3 regions of the Paenibacillus sp. FSL K6-0276 genome follow, and region 3 is predicted to be linked to each of the others. Evidence: riboswitches for the same ligand, from Rfam matches in the RefSeq annotation. Region 3 holds a riboswitch; each other region holds the start of a gene.
The links. A riboswitch is a leader RNA that binds a small molecule or an ion and turns the genes downstream of it on or off. The one in region 3 is predicted to bind cyclic di-GMP.
Positions count from the first base shown of each region.

Region 1 (5,765 bases), 450 kb from region 3:
GATGGTCTGGGCTGTTTCCCTTTTGACAATGGATCTTAGCACTCACTGTCTGACTCCCGGCAATAAGTATATGGCATTCGGAGTTTGACTGATCTTGGTAACCCTTGCGGGCCCCGCAACCAATCAGTGCTCTACCTCCACTACTCTTATACCGAGGCTAGCCCTAAAGCTATTTCGGGGAGAACCAGCTATCTCCGAGTTCGATTGGAATTTCTCCGCTACCCCCACCTCATCCCCGCATTTTTCAACATGCGTGGGTTCGGGCCTCCAGTGCGTGTTACCGCACCTTCACCCTGGACAGGGGTAGATCACACGGTTTCGGGTCTACGTCCACATACTAAATCGCCCTATTCAGACTCGCTTTCGCTGCGGCTCCGTCTTCTCGACTTAACCTTGCATGTTAAACGTAACTCGCCGGTTCATTCTACAAAAGGCACGCCATCACCCATAGATAGGGCTCTGACTTTTTGTAAGCACACGGTTTCAGGTTCTATTTCACTCCCCTTCCGGGGTGCTTTTCACCTTTCCCTCACGGTACTGTTTCACTATCGGTCGCCAGGTAGTATTTAGCCTTAGCAGATGGTCCTGCTGGATTCATACGGGGTTTCACGTGCCCCGCACTACTCGGGATCCGTCTCGGAGAGAACACAGTTTAGGCTACAGGGCTTTTACCTCTATCGCGGGCCTTTCCAGACCTCTTCGCCTACCATATTCCTTTGTAACTCCATGTGAGACGTCCCACAACCCCTAAGAGCAAGCTCTTAGGTTTAGGCTGTTCCGCGTTCGCTCGCCGCTACTGACGGAATCACTATTGTTTTCTCTTCCTCAGGGTACTTAGATGTTTCAGTTCCCCTGGTCTGCCTCTACATCTCCTATGTGTTCAGAGATGAGTAACTGCGAATTACCACAGCTGGGTTTCCCCATTCGGACACCCCCGGATCAAAGCTTGCTTACAGCTCCCCGAGGCAGTTTCGTTGTTCGCCACGTCCTTCGTCGGCTCCTGGCGCCTAGGCATCCTCCGTGTGCTCTTATTAGCTTAACCTCAATTTTCTCCGTATGAGAAATATTGCACATTGAATGAATTCAACACACTTTACTTCTTTCGGATTCCATTGTATTCACTAATAACATTTACTTGTTTGCACAAGTTGCTAAAAGATGTTCTAAAACGCAAATTCGTTTCGGTATCCAGTTTTCAAGGATCAAGTTTAAAGATGAGAGCTTAAACTCTCAAAACTGAGCAACGAGTGAGTATTTTGGAAGTTTAACTTCCGATTTGAATGTTTCCATTGCAGGAAACGATTCTCCATAGAAAGGAGGTGATCCAGCCGCACCTTCCGATACGGCTACCTTGTTACGACTTCACCCCAATCATCTACCCCACCTTCGGCGGCTGGCTCCCTTGCGGGTTACCCCACCGACTTCGGGTGTTGTAAACTCTCGTGGTGTGACGGGCGGTGTGTACAAGACCCGGGAACGTATTCACCGCGGCATGCTGATCCGCGATTACTAGCAATTCCGACTTCATGCAGGCGAGTTGCAGCCTGCAATCCGAACTGAGACCGGCTTTGATGGGATTGGCTTCACCTCGCGGTTTCGCTTCCCGTTGTACCGGCCATTGTAGTACGTGTGTAGCCCAGGTCATAAGGGGCATGATGATTTGACGTCATCCCCACCTTCCTCCGGTTTGTCACCGGCAGTCACTCTAGAGTGCCCAACATTACTTGCTGGCAACTAAAGTTAAGGGTTGCGCTCGTTGCGGGACTTAACCCAACATCTCACGACACGAGCTGACGACAACCATGCACCACCTGTCTCCTCTGTCCCGAAGGCCGCCACTATCTCTAGTGGATTCAGAGGGATGTCAAGACCTGGTAAGGTTCTTCGCGTTGCTTCGAATTAAACCACATACTCCACTGCTTGTGCGGGTCCCCGTCAATTCCTTTGAGTTTCAGTCTTGCGACCGTACTCCCCAGGCGGAGTGCTTACTGTGTTAACTTCGGCACCAAGGGTATCGAAACCCCTAACACCTAGCACTCATCGTTTACGGCGTGGACTACCAGGGTATCTAATCCTGTTTGCTCCCCACGCTTTCGCGCCTCAGCGTCAGTTACAGCCCAGAAAGTCGCCTTCGCCACTGGTGTTCCTCCACATATCTACGCATTTCACCGCTACACGTGGAATTCCACTTTCCTCTTCTGTACTCAAGCCACCCAGTTTCCAGTGCGACCTTAGGTTGAGCCCAAGGTTTAAACACCAGACTTAAATAGCCGCCTGCGCGCGCTTTACGCCCAATAATTCCGGACAACGCTTGCCCCCTACGTATTACCGCGGCTGCTGGCACGTAGTTAGCCGGGGCTTTCTTCTCAGGTACCGTCACTCCGATAGCAGTTACTCTACCGGACGTTCTTCCCTGGCAACAGAGCTTTACGATCCGAAAACCTTCATCACTCACGCGGCGTTGCTCCGTCAGGCTTTCGCCCATTGCGGAAGATTCCCTACTGCTGCCTCCCGTAGGAGTCTGGGCCGTGTCTCAGTCCCAGTGTGGCCGTTCACCCTCTCAGGTCGGCTACGCATCGTCGCCTTGGTGGGCCGTTACCCCACCAACTAGCTAATGCGCCGCAGGCCCATCCCTCAGTGACAGATTGCTCCGTCTTTCATTCTTTCTTCAGGAGAAAAAAGAAATTATCCGGTATTAGCTACCGTTTCCGGTAGTTATCCCAGTCTAAGGGGCAGGTTGCCTACGTGTTACTCACCCGTCCGCCGCTAAGTTATTTTGAAAGCAAGCTTTCAAAGTAACTCCGCTCGACTTGCATGTATTAGGCACGCCGCCAGCGTTCGTCCTGAGCCAGGATCAAACTCTCCAATTAGTATTGAAAAGAGCGATATGCTCATTTTGAAACATCTGACGAGAAAATTAATTCTCTAATTCGGATTTCACTTTCGTGATTTCCTACTCACTCGTTGTTCAGTTTTCAAAGATCAAGTTCTCGTTGACGCCGTTTAATGTCTCAGCAGCAACTCTTATAATATATCACGTTACTCTCAGTAATGCAAGCTTTTTTTCGAAAGCCGTTTATCAAACTCTCTCAAAACTGCCTGTACGCTGTCTAACAACGCTTAACTATAATAACCTATCTATTCATAGAAAAGCAACCCCTAATAGAAAATAAACAACCAGCTTAATCATTAAGCTGGTTGTTTATTTAATAGAGTTATGATTCTAGCAATGCAAATTAATAGTATTTTGCTGCAGTATATTTACTTGAAGCCTTAATGAAATCCGAATTCTTTTTACTCTTCGCTGCCGATGCATCTACCGTGGTATCAATAGTAACCCATTTCCCATCCATCAATACTTCATTCCATGCATGGTATTGCGTAACGTAGCTAGTATTCCCCATCACCAATTTAGCAGGAACATCTACACTCCGTAGCATTGCGGCAAAAAGAGAAGCATAATCATAGCAGATTCCTTTTTTAGTATTCAAAGTGTTATTAATGTTCGGAATGTAATCAGTCGTTACGTTATTAGCAAGAGAATAATCGTACTGTACATTAGCAATTACATAGTTATAGATTGCCTTAACTTTTTCTTCGTCTGTTGTTTTGCCTTGTGTAAGCTCTTTAGCCTTAACGATCGCTTTATCAGAAGAACTCCATTTCACATTCTGAACGGAGCCCAAATATACGGAATTCGAGTCATTCATAGTTAAATCTACTACTTCAGAATAGAGAGCTTTGTATTTATTACCCGTTGTGTTCTCGAGAACAGAAACTTTATAAGTCCCATTTCCTTGTTGCAAAGGGAAGTCCTCAGCTTGTCCAGAAGCATATAAATTATATGTATAGCTACTGTTATCTTTTGTGATCATAAGTTTAATTCTTTTATCCTTTGGAATATCGTAGTTAATCCCGATTACACCTTGATCCAATTTCGATGTATTCAACCAGTTCGAATCTACACTCGCGGCTTGAGCTGTGCTTACCGGAACCGAAGTAATCAGTACGAACAGCGCCACCATCATAAAATAAACTTTTTTCACGGATAAAACCCCTTTCGGTAGCTGGCTGCCATCCTTTCGGGAAGGCCCTTTAGCTTTGCGTCCCTACCTTTCGATAGGTTTGCCGTTATCGTATAAGCTCTATCTGTCCTAATTTCACTAGACAAATTAATAGAATCAACCAAGTAGAACTATGAATCTAAAATCCTTACATATTTTATAAAAACAAAAAAAGCCTCTTCATTCGGTAACTGGCTGCCATCCTTTCGGGAAGGCCCTATAGCTTTGCGTCCCTACCTTTCGATAGGTTTGCCGTTTATCGTGTTTAGCTTTTATAATATTATACTACCATATTTATCCTCGTAAACAAGAACAAAATTACTAGATTTGCCATTATTTTATAATTATTCCTCTGTATTTGAGTTCTCTTGTCATTTCTCATCTACTATTAGGAAAGCTTGGCATGAACAATCAAACGATGTGTAGGATCTACTAGTGGGTCACACGTAATTAGGGTAAGAATCTTATCCTTGTTATTCCCATCAAGAACAGATATATCACTTGGATCTACAACTGAAATATCATAAACCTCGTAATTATATACCTGATCGCTCGTCTTTACCGTGATCGTATCCCCAATAACAACCTCATTCAATCTATTAAACAATCTGCCCGTAGTTCTAGCTCTATGAGCTGCTATTGCGGCATTTCCTATTTCTCCAATTGGAGTCGTTTCTTTCATATGGGCCGCCGCGTGTTTCATATTCGCTTTAGTAGCCCCTTCTAATACAGGTAGCTTCAGATCAATCTTATCGATCTCAATTAATGCAATTACCTTGCCACCAACTTCAATTTCTGGTTCTGGCTTTTCTGTTTCTTGAGGCTGTGCCTGTGCATCTAGAACCGATTCCTCTGCTAATAGCTGAGTAACTTCGGCATATCTGCTCTTCAGATCAGGCAGTGGAGTACTGTCGCTGGTGCTCAGTTCAGCCGATTCTAACAGCTTCTCCTGCTGCCAGTCGTTATACCATTCGTTGGCTTTTGGATAAAGCATGATAAGGATCCCCGCCAGTATGAGCACATACGAGAATTTACGCATGATTTTCACCTCCGTGTATTGGTTCTACTGAAATTCAGAATACCCATTTACGACTTCCGAAGAAATTGATAATCACCGTGACGAACGTAACCAAAACCTTAGAGATCAACACTTGAATGCCTAGTTTGTCTGTCAACAGATGCATTAGCAACAGCGATATTCCGAGCACTACCAGATTCAGCACGATAAACTTTAGCAACTGTACCTTATCAAAACCCTCTTTATTGCCACGATTGCGATCCCGGAAGGTTACTTTTTTATTCAAAATAAAGCTGTTCGCTGTTCCTGCACTATAAGAAATCACCTGTGCCAAGGCGTATACCATCCCAATAGAGTTCAGTAATGTGAAGATCACGAAATCTATGAGGGTATTTACCAAACCTACAGCATTAAATTTAAGGAACTGTATGAAAGCTGACCGCAAACTCTTATCTGACATCTTTGTAATCCTTTCGGCGATCCACTAATTCATCGTTATGATATCCTTTAGTCTCACTTACAATATATAGCGGTCTATCCTTAGACTCGTCATAAATCCGTCCAATATACTCTCCGATTACACCTAGTAGCATCAGAACGATACCATTAAAGAGCAAATTGACACCTACAATGGAAGCCCAACCCGGAACCGTCCATGAGGTGAAGAAGATTCTTTGAAATAA
Region 1 covers NZ_CP150276.1:693,319-699,083, reverse strand. The annotation lists rRNA gene MHH52_RS03235 (23S ribosomal RNA) at 1-1,042, opposite strand, end outside; rRNA gene MHH52_RS03230 (16S ribosomal RNA) at 1,313-2,870, opposite strand; gene MHH52_RS03225 (transglutaminase-like domain-containing protein) at 3,237-4,046, opposite strand; cyclic di-GMP riboswitch class I at 4,060-4,140, opposite strand; cyclic di-GMP riboswitch class I at 4,248-4,328, opposite strand; gene MHH52_RS03220 (class D sortase) at 4,453-5,103, opposite strand; gene MHH52_RS03215 (GtrA family protein) at 5,138-5,542, opposite strand; gene MHH52_RS03210 (glycosyltransferase family 2 protein) at 5,532-5,765, opposite strand, start outside.
Region 1: it holds a riboswitch for cyclic di-GMP, as region 3 does, so the genes downstream of both, MHH52_RS03225 (transglutaminase-like domain-containing protein) here and MHH52_RS01190 (class D sortase) in region 3, are expected to answer to the same signal.

Region 2 (5,765 bases), 2.1 Mb from region 3:
TGGTATTGTTGCTGGCGCTGCATTCGACGTATTCGAGAAAGAACCGCCACAAGCAGATCATCCTTTCCTGTCTCACCCAAAAATCATCGTGACTCCTCACCTTGGCGCTTCTACGGTTGAAGCTCAAGAGAATGTGGCGATCGATGTTTCGGAGCAAGTGTTGCACATTCTGCGTAATGAACCGTTCATTAACGCTGTCAACATTCCTCCAGTGGCTCCAAGTGTAATGAATAAGCTTCAACCTTACTTCACGCTTGGTGAGAAACTGGGCAGCTTTGTTACCCAAATTACAGCTGCTGCTATCCGTGAAATCCATGTTGAGTACGCTGGGGATCTTTCAGATGTAGATACCCAGCCCCTAACCCGCTACATTGTAAAAGGTGTGCTCTCCCGCCACTTTGCAGAGGACGTGAATATTGTAAACTCCATGCATTTGGCGAAAACACGCGACGTTAACGTAGTGATAACTAAAGCTTCCAAAACTAAGGGCTTTACCAATCTGATTACCGTTACTCTAAAAGCCGATCATGACCAAGAGTATCTTGTTGCCGGCACCCTGCTGCAAGGTTATGGAGAACGGATTGTTCAAGTGAATAAGTTCCCAGTTGATATTGCTCCTGAAGGTCATCAAATCTTTGTATCCCATAACGACAAAGTAGGGATTATCGGACTCGTGGGTACATTGCTTGGCGAGAACGATGTTAATATCGCCTCCATGCAAGTGGGACGTAAAATTGTTGGTGGCGCTGCAATCATGCTGCTGACCGTTGACAAAGCTGTTCCTAAGCATGTACTTGTGAAACTTGCTGGTTTACCAGAGATTAACACTGCTGAAGAAATCATCCTTCTTTAATCTATAATGATAAAGAGGCCATTCCAGAATGTACTGGAGTGGCCTTTCTTTTATTTACGAACCTTGTTCTTCCTATATTATGAATGCGGGGATGGTCCTTCCATCGATATCGGTAAATCCATACTTTTCAGCTAGCCTTCCAACCAGCTGCGGCTCACCGGACATGGACATAACCTCCGGATCAGCGGCCAGTGAAGCCACAGCTCGACCAATATATGTCGTCGATTCACTCATTTTTAGCTCCTCGACTTCTTGCCAATGTTCCTCATCTGTATTCATGGCTTCTAGAACCGCTTCTGTTCTCATCCATCCAGGTGAAAGTGGAATAACCGCAATACCGTCATCTTTTAACTCCTTCGACAGACCGAAGGCCATACGTATAAGTGTATTTTTAGAAAGATCATAATAAAAGTTACCTAAATATTTATAATCATCCCAAAATGTTGTATGGATAATTAGACCGCCAGTTTTTGCCTTGCGCATTAAGGGAATTGTGTAATAATTTGTGATCAACTGTGCTCTCACACCCGCATTAAACATATTATTCCAATGTGCTGTAGGTAACTCCCAAAAAGGCTTCTGCTCGATAGCTAAGTCATTGCCGCCCCATACATTATTAACTAGAATATCGAGTCGGCCCTGCTCTTCAGTGATCTGACGGATCACCGCTTCTGTTTCCTGATCTTTCGTATGGTCACATCGTATTACCACACCAGATCCTCCGCTCTCTTTTATTTCCCTAAGTACGCTATCTATGCTCCCCTTACGATGTTCTGTGGCGGATACATCTGTGGTTCTCCCTGTAATATAGACAAAAGCGCCTCTTCTTGCTAACTCTAAAGCGATCCCTCTACCAGCACCTCTGCTGCTCCCGGTAACCAGTGCGACTTTCCCTTTCAATATCATAGCCCTCAACCCTTTCAACATGATTTCAGATTTCAGTATTTTGTGATTATTCCTTACGTTTTATAAGTATAGCCCTTATATATGACATCAACTGACATATATAATATAATCATGTTTTAAGAAATGATTACTGGGTATCGTCCTAGGATTCATACGAGGAGGAATAGTAAACAAATGAGAGCCGACCGCTTGTTATCTATACTGCTTCTGTTGCAAAAGCGTGGAAAAATGACTTCTCGCGAACTGGCCCAAACACTCGAAGTATCAGAACGAACTGTTTTTAGAGATATGGAAGCATTGAGTGCTTCAGGAATCCCTATTGTAGCTGAACGGGGGCGTGAGGGAGGTTGGATGCTTACAGAAGGGTACCGAACCTCCTTAACGGGTATGAAGCCACAAGAGATTGGTTCGCTGCTTCTGTCCGCAGACTCATCTTTAATGAAGGATCTAGGGATAGAAGACGATTACTCTTCAGCTGTTCTCAAACTGGAGGCTGCTTCCTCACATCGAACTAGTAACCCAGCAAATTACCTAAGCCAGCGTATCCATATTGACGGTGCCAGTTGGCATCCTTCGGATGAGACTTATCCGTTCCTTTCTGTACTGCAGGGAGCTCTTTGGGAGGACCGTAAAGTAAAAATCACTTATCTCCGGAACGACGAGACAAAGGTCCGTTTCATTGAACCTCTGGGGCTAGTTGCAAAACGAGGAGTATGGTATGTCGTAGCCAAAAGCGAGGATGAACTGCGAACCTTTCGTGTGTCCAGATTAGTTAACGTTGAGGAGACCCATGAGTGGTTTAACAGGCCTGACGATTTTGATTTAAAGCGTTACTGGGAAGAGTCCACCACTGCCTTTAAAGCAGCGCTGCCCAAGTATCCGGTAAAACTAAGGGTTAGATCATCTGTCCTAAAAGAGTTGCAGCGTGAGAGATTCGTTACCATCCATTTGATAGAACCATCTAGCAACGATGAGTGGATGAACGTAGATGCTGAATTTAATACGATTGAGTCCGCCTGCCGTATAATACTCTCCTTTTCTCCCTCAGTTATTGTTATTGCTCCACAAGAACTTTTAGAGATGGTAAAGTCTGCTATCGCGATAATTTCCGCTATTTATGAGGATTTTTGACATGAAATCTAAAGATCTACTCCTAAAAGAAGATTTATGTCAGTTCTTACTATAGACCAATCACCTTTAAATCCCATATAATAACACCAATACATATTATTAATAAGGAGGACATTTATACCAATGAACTGGATGCATAAACTTCCGTTAAAACAAAGAATTGTTGCCGGATGTTACCTCGTTGCCGCACTATTTGCCATTCCTGTTTTAGTTACTTTTATGATCTTAGGCAACATTATTTTAGGTATTGTTCTAATCGTTGTTCTTGCTGCCTTAACTTTACCCGTTGCCCGCTTTATCGAGGGAACGCTTACATCTTCTTTTGATGATATCGCGAATGTATCTCATAGTATTTCAAAGGGTGATTTTACTAGTAGAGCCGATGAGAATGGTTCTATGGGCGACGTGAGTCGTTCTTTTAATACTATGATTGACAAACTCAAGAAGATTTTGACAGAAGCATCACAAATCACTCGACAAGTTATGGATGCAAGCCGTGGAATCGAAGATAAGAATCAGAACTTGAAAATTGTCATGGCACAGGTAGCCTCTTCGTCCAATGAACTAGCTCTTGGTGCAAATGAGATATCTACGGATATCGCTGAAATGACAGAATCTATTAAAGATATTGAGAATAAAGTATCCAATTATACGAACTCAACGAAAGAAATGAACAGACGTTCGATACATACCTTAGAACTTGTTGAACAAGGACGCCAATCCGTTGATACTCAAGCTGAAGGCATGCGTAAAAACATACAGGCTACTCAAAAAGTCGCTGACACCATCGAAGCCCTTTCTCAAAATGCTCGCGGAATTACGATGATCACAAAGACCATCACAGAGATCGCTGAGCAGACCAACCTCTTATCGCTTAATGCTTCCATCGAAGCTGCTCGTGCCGGAGAACATGGTCGAGGATTTGCTGTTGTCGCACAGGAGGTTCGTAAGCTCGCTGAGGAATCAACGGCTTCAACGAAGGAAGTCTTTGGCTTAGTTCGGAGCATCGAAACTGATATTAAACAAGCGATTGACAATATCGCTATCAACGAAGAAGTCGTACAGGTACAGAATGAGATGATCACTCAATCTGCTCATATCTTTGCTCAAATTGTGCAAAGTGTGCAGTATATTACCGAACAGATTTCTTCCTTCTCTGCTGAAAGTGATCTTATGTTGGAAAGTGCCTTGAAAATCTCAAGCGCAATAGAGAATATCTCTGCGATCACGCAGCAAACTGCTGCCGGCACCGAAGAAGTATCAGCCGCTATGAATGAACAAATCAATGCCCTGCAATCCGTCGCAGAAGAAACTGAGAAAATGACTCAGGCTGTGTTTAATCTACAGAAGACGATCCATATTTTCAAGTTTTAAATAACTTTAAAATTGTGTAAACAAATCCAAAAACCGCTCCTAAGTTTTGACTTAGGGGCAGTTTTTTTATATCTATTATTTCATAGGTTGGACAAGATTTTCGTCAAAATTCGAGTTAATTTGCGAGAATATATTGACAAAGGATCTCTAGGAATATATTGTAAAGGAAAATTCTTCTTATAAATTTTAAATTAATATTGGCAAAATCTTCGAAAGAGGATGACGCAAAACCATGGATCTACAGCCTCATTTTAATCCGAGGCCATGACAGCCAGGTTGCTGAAAACCAAGACGACTGAACTATTGTTCAGTCTCTATGGCGATTTATGCTACCAACCTGTGCCCTATTTCAGAGCACAGGTTTTCTAATGTTTGATTTCAAAATAACAACTTGTGAGGTGTATTTTTTGAAGACAGTCGCAGATTACATGTCGGAAGCACTACGGAACCTTGGTGTTACCCATTCCTTTGGTATTATTGGCAAATCCATTTGTCCTATCGTTCTTAAAATGGTAGATTACGGTATTGAATTTATTCCTGGGAGACATGAAAGCAGTTCCGGCTTCGAAGCAGCTGGGTATGCGCTGAAAACTGGAAAACTAGGTGTGGCTTTTGGTACTTCTGGTCCTGGTGGAACAAACCTATTAACTGCAGCAGCACATGCTAAGGCCAACAACTTACCTGTCCTATTTATTACCGGCCATCAATCTATTAAAGAGCTAGGAATTCCCCAATGTCAGGACTCTTCCTCTTTTCTAGCTGATTTAGCTGATATGTTTAGACCAGCCACCTTATATAGCAAACTTATTGAACGTGGTGATCACTTTAGCACGATCTTTAATCATGCCATATCCATTGCTTTAAGCGGTAATCGCGGTCCAGTTCACCTTTGTATCCCCTTTGATGTACAAACGGAATTGCTGGAGGAATGTAATATTGTAATCCCTGAACGCGAATCACTGGTTAGCCACGCTAATATCGACCGCGTACTTGATACTATTAATAACTCAAAGAATCCAATAATTATCGCTGGTAAAGGAGTTAACCGCTCAGGAGCACATCATGAGCTAATTCAATTAGCGGAAACATTTAATATTCCTGTTGTTACATCTCCAGGTGGTAAAGGGGCTATAGCTTGGGATCATCCACTCTATCACGGTCCAATTGGAGTAGGCGGTTGTACCCATGGGGATGACTTACTGAATAAAAGTGATCTATTTATCGTTCTCGGCTCACGTTTAAGTGACATGACTATTTGTAATCTTAAGCGGGAAAATCATCCCACAACATTAATTCAGTTTGATAGCGATCCGACCTTTGTCGGAAAAATATTGTTCTCTAAAACGATTCCAGTGACTGGAGATCTACGCGACAATCTAGTTTGCTATCTCAATCATATAGACACGAACAACATCACGAAACGCGAAGCACCCACAAATGCCGATTATTCCGAAGAGCTTCCGATTTTACCAAGCCTTTCGCTTGCATCGGTCATGAGTAC
Region 2 covers NZ_CP150276.1:4,234,132-4,239,896, forward strand. The annotation lists gene serA (phosphoglycerate dehydrogenase) at 1-853, shown strand, start outside; gene MHH52_RS19985 (SDR family NAD(P)-dependent oxidoreductase) at 926-1,759, opposite strand; gene MHH52_RS19990 (WYL domain-containing protein) at 1,934-2,890, shown strand; gene MHH52_RS19995 (HAMP domain-containing methyl-accepting chemotaxis protein) at 3,014-4,264, shown strand; cyclic di-GMP riboswitch class I at 4,454-4,548, shown strand; gene MHH52_RS20000 (thiamine pyrophosphate-binding protein) at 4,663-5,765, shown strand, end outside.
Region 2: it holds a riboswitch for cyclic di-GMP, as region 3 does, so the genes downstream of both, MHH52_RS20000 (thiamine pyrophosphate-binding protein) here and MHH52_RS01190 (class D sortase) in region 3, are expected to answer to the same signal.

Region 3 (5,765 bases):
TTCTTTTGTGGGCGTCAACCATTGGATATTAGACCTGTACCAGCTATCCATCTCAGCTAATGTGCTCACCTTTTGAAAAGGGGGAATGCTTACGTCTAACCATTTTTCTAAATCGTGCTTGTTTGCACCTCTCGATTGATGATTATGTAAGTCGGATTTTGGTATTTTCTTCAATTCATCTAATCGATTCTCTTGCAAGGCTTTAATAAATCTTTGAGATTCGATATCCATTGTTGACCTCCCTAACATGTTCTGAAGTTAATTGAGCGAAAAAAACCATTTTATGGTATGTTTTTGTGTGATGGATGTTATAACTTGGGAGCTGTATAAGGATGATAGGGAATACGACAGACAAAGAACGGACGATATTTGATCATGTCGGAAATACGATCAAGACAGAAGATCGAGAGATTCGAATTCTTGCCAAGTATGAGGAACCGCTGGTTGTCTTACTAGGAAATGTGCTTAGCGATGAGGAATGCAATGAGCTAATTGAATATTCTAGGGAACGATTGCAACGTTCAAGAATAGGCGAAGACCGTGCGGTCAATCAAATTAGAACGAGTAGTGGTGTGTTCTGTGAGGAAAACGCCACGGTTACAAGAATCGAGAAACGATTCTCTCAAATTATGAATATTCCTATCGAGCATGGTGATGGCTTGCAAGTTCTGCTGTATATCCCTGGTCAAGAGTATCTACCCCATCATGATTTCTTCACACAAACGAGTCGAGCAAGTAGCAATAATCGAATTAGTACGCTTGTGATGTATTTAAATGATGTAGAGGAAGGCGGAGAAACAGCGTTCCCTATGCTTAATTTATCAGTGTATCCTAACAAAGGTATGGCGGTCTACTTCGAATATTTTTACGATAATCATGAATTAAACGAGTTTACCTTGCATGCAGGTACACCAGTAATCAAAGGCGAAAAGTGGGTTGCAACGATGTGGATGAGAAGACAAGCCCTTCGCTCATCTTAGATGTATGAACATGTACTTAGTGATTACATTAAGTAGATGAACTAAAGGATTGTATTTTTTTGGCTCTCACTTACTATAATCGAAAACACATCTCCATATGGAATAAAGCGAAAGACACCTTAATGGGTGTCTTTTTTCGTTTTAACGGCAAAGTCTATTCCACCAAAACACCATTAATGAACGTTATAGTCTTATCTTTGAATTCAAGGATAAGCTTGTTTGGAAAATTCAGATTGGTATGAATCTCTGCCCCCAACATAACTTTTTTTCCTACATCATCAAAGGGGTTATGAAGTAATCCTCTAGGCGTATACCTTGTTTCGGAACCTATCACATTATTATTTTCATCGCGGATAAATTTAGTTTTCCCTGAGAATATCAAGTCCTTGCCGTTTTCCAAAGTTAGATGAACTTCTAAACGACTCTTTGTCTTCTGATAATCGATGGTCACATCTTTAGAAGATACAGGAAAACCAATAACAAAAAGTCCAATAAGGGCTGTAGCCAGTAGGAGTACCGATAAAATGGAAAGGATGAGCGTCTTAATATTTTTCTTTTTCACCTTTTTAAAATAATTAAGTTTCTTAACCTCCTCATGTATATATCCGAAAAAGACTAGTTTCGTTACACAGAAAAATTCGAATATACTAAATTAGAATGGCAACAAAACAATTATGAATATATACAACGTACATTAGTCTGATGAAAAAACGATGTTAACGATCGACCGATTGCTCGTGTATTTCCTAATATGCATCTTAGAGATATTATATTGCAATCGAACAAACTTTTTAACCCCGTTGCAACGTCTGTACTATATCAAGAGAAAACATCTCATAAATCATAAAAAGAAAGTAGGAATTAACATGAATATCAAAAAAGTCCTCACAAGCACTATGATCGCATCGCTCGTACTCAGCGGAACCGCTATGGCCGCGAGCAATAATAGCTTTAAGCTGCCATCCAACATGCACAAGCTGGTGCAGAAACAAGTCGACGTGACCGGTGACAAAAAAGCAGACGTTATCACGCTCTATGGCCACAAGGAAAAGAAAAGCGACATATATAATGATGACTTGCTGCTTGTCATTCAAAATTCGAAGACGAAGAAAACGACTTCTGTTTCGCTGAATGACGGCGGGTATTCCCCTGAGCTTCTGATTCAGGATCTTAACAATGATAAAGTCGCTGACATCATGGTTAATGCAGATACAGGTGGAAGCGGCGGTTATATTACCAGCCATATTTACACTTTAAAAAACAACAAGCCTTCAGAAATCTCACTCCCGGGAATTGCCAAAGGTAAGATAGGCGTGGAGGGAAATGGCTTCATTAAGCTGAAACCAATCGTTCTGAACAAAAAAGGCACTCACGGTTTGCAGGGTGTTGAGAGAGTTGGAACTACTGCTTCGGATACAACCTCTTACGTTACTTCCAACTGGAAATGGAATAAGGGCAAATGGGAACTGATCGGTAAAAAAATTACAAAGCCAAAGAATGAATCGAATTCGTCTAAGGACAATGTGAAAAGCACGATTTACAAAAATTCCGAAGCAAACTTCAGCGTAGAAATTCCTTCTTCCTGGAATGGCAGCTATAAGGTGCGCGCTGAAAAGTCCGACAGCATGTACCCAACGGCTAAGCATGTCGTTTACTTTGATTACACAACGAAGGATAAAAAAGATTCCCAAACGTTAATTGCAATCTCTGTTTTTGCACAGAACGATTGGAATAAGCTTTCCGATGATGACAAGAGTCAAATCGGAGGTACAATTGCTGAGGAAAACGGTATGATATATGTAGTTACAACACCTCAATCCAACCCGTTTGACTCTCAATCGGCCGACGGGAAAAAGTTTGATCAAATGTACGGTGATTTGAACCTGGAAAAAGCTTTTTCGATTCTAAAAAAATAGCCCTATGAACGGTTAAGCCTGCCTCCACCTAATTAACCCGACCTTATGAGGTCGGGTTTTCATCTTGAGCTTGTGGGCATGTACTGGCTGGAAGATCCAAGTAAGAGACGATACACTAGTAACAGAAGCAAGATCGTTTGAGATATATCAAAACAAGCCCGATCGGCTTGTTCCTGTGTAAAGAGGATCTTTAGAAAAATAAAATCATGGATACTTTCAATTATTTCGATTGAAATTTGTGAACAATTTCTGAATATTATGAAAATCTTTCGCTTTTTTTATTTACATAAATAGACATTCATATATACATGGTATATATTGGTTGTAGTATTTATATACTATTTTTCGACACCTTCTGTGTACTCTATTATTTGGGGTATATCTGCACTAACGACAATTACATAATTTTGATACACTATTTGGCACACTAATCGAAAGGTTAGCTCGCAAAGTTTAGGAATCTAAGAGTCTATGACTTATGATCGTCCGGCCGCAATTAACATCGTTAATGCAGTCGGGCGTTTTTGTGTTGAGAGGAACTAAATATAAGATCAAGGAGGGAGATTTTGAGAAGGGGTTTACAAGGAAAGAAGAGGGGGTGAATGGGTAGATGAGTAAAAAAATTACAGCGATCCTGCTGATCGTTGTCGGAGTCATGTTCATGGTATTACCAAAAATGACGGAGATGTATCGCGATTATCAGCAGGAACAAATATTAAAGGAATGGCAGGCTATTCTTCATAATATTGACAGCACGGAAGAACCTATGGAGCAAATGCAGAAAGGAACCGTGAAGCTCACAGCTACCCTCCCCACAGCTCGAGGCAGTGAAGACGATAAAACAGTCAATTCTCAAGAAGATGACGCTGCAGAAGGAATTCTGACGATTGGAAACATAGATTTAACGCTTCCCATTCTTCATGGAGCAACGCAAGAAAACATGAAAAAGACCGTCGCCAGTATCGTGAATACGGGTAAGGCGGGCGAAGTCGGAAATTATGCGGTAGCCGGTCACCGAAGTCGGACATATGGGAGAAATTTTAATAGGCTGGACGAACTGACTTTGGGGGATCACATCGAGGTTGATAATGGAAAAGAGCAGTTCGAGTACACAGTAACGGAAAAGTTATATGTCAAGCCAGATGAGGTTTGGGTACTGGAACCTAACGGTAAGGATAAGGAAATTACACTGGTCACTTGTGATCCGATTGTAAACCCTACCCATCGTCTGATTATTAAAGGAAAAATAGTAGAGTAGACTCAAGGTAACTTGGGAGAAAACAGAGATTCGGAGGTTAGTTAGTATGAATATACAGTTAAAAAGAGTATTTTCAACTTTTTTAATTCTTATGATTTTTATGGTTACTTTAGGTCAGAGCATTGTTCCTTTAATAGCAAATGCAGAAGAATTAAATACAACAGGATTTGTTGATAGTTTTAAGATTGACAAAACAACACTAAATTACGGTGAACAGACTCAAATAACAGTGAATTTTAGCGATAAATCCGGAAATAAGATGAAGGCTGGAGACACACTGACCTTAACGTTACCTCAAGAATTACAAGGATTTACTGGATTGATCCCATTAAAGAATGAAGAAGGGACTGATTTTGGTACTGTTAAAGTAACGACTACAGAAGTGATATGCACATTTACTGATGTGGTTGAGAACCTTGAAAATATTAGAGGACATTTTTATTTTAAAGTTATGGCATCTTATGTAGCAACGAATGAAACGAAAACCATCGAAACCGATCTGGGTACAACTTTAAAGAAGCAATCGGTAACCATTATTGGTCCAACTGAGGGCGGAACATCTTCGCGTTTTTTCGGAAAAGTTGGCGATATTCTACCGAACAATACTAATGAGGTGCGTTGGGCCTTATATGTAAATAGTGCACAGAAATATTTGGATAAGGATATTGTTATATTAGACAATTTACAATCAGGACAAACGCTTAAGGAAAATAGTTTTTCGATAGCAATTAATGATGATTATATATCAATGGACCAAATCCAAAAGTATGGAATTGATATTACGTTTACTAGCGATACCTCATTTAAGGTTGAGATTGATAAGGATCAAGCCAACGGTAATAAATTTTTAATTAATTATAAAGCGAATATCACTGCAGATGGAAAGAAACAAGAGGCTTTCTATAATAATTATGAGGTCGATTACCAAATTTGGCATGAAGATCCGGTAACTAATAAAGGCGAAACCAAAGTTAAGAATATTGACATGGGTGGCGAAGCCGACGGTGATTTACCACCTAAAGGAACGTTGCGAATTGTTAAGCATATTGCAGGGAATGAAGAAAAAGGTATTCCGAATGTTTTATTTAAGCTGTATACAGAGTCAGGTCAGCAAATAGGAGATACCTACAAAACAGATGCAGAAGGTAAGGTTGAAGTTCCTGACTTAAAAGTAGGAAACTACTATGTACAAGAAATTAATGCTCCAGACTATTTGGATTTTGATCCAGAGGCAAAAATAAACTTTACCATTGATGCGAATGCTGAAAAAGGTGTAGAGCTTAAGATTCCGAATAAAGTGAAGAAGACGGACGTTTCAGGAACAAAAACGTGGATTGATAATAATGCATCAGATCGCCTAAGCATAATCAAAATAGACTTACTACAAAATGGTACTGTGGTTCAAACACAAGACGTAACAGCTGCAAATGATTGGAACTACACGTTTAAAGATATACCTGCGTATGATGCTGACGGAAATGCTTATACGTACACAGTAAAAGAACAACCGGTAGCAGGATACAAATCCGAAGTAAACGGTTTTGATATCACTAATACAAAAAGTGGTCAAACCACAGTAGAAGGAACGAAGACGTGGAAAGATGGGAACGC
Region 3 covers NZ_CP150276.1:242,899-248,663, forward strand. The annotation lists gene MHH52_RS01170 (hypothetical protein) at 1-231, opposite strand, end outside; gene MHH52_RS01175 (2OG-Fe(II) oxygenase) at 333-980, shown strand; gene MHH52_RS01180 (hypothetical protein) at 1,135-1,542, opposite strand; gene MHH52_RS01185 (hypothetical protein) at 1,847-2,896, shown strand; cyclic di-GMP riboswitch class I at 3,308-3,394, shown strand; gene MHH52_RS01190 (class D sortase) at 3,507-4,154, shown strand; gene MHH52_RS01195 (Cna B-type domain-containing protein) at 4,201-5,765, shown strand, end outside.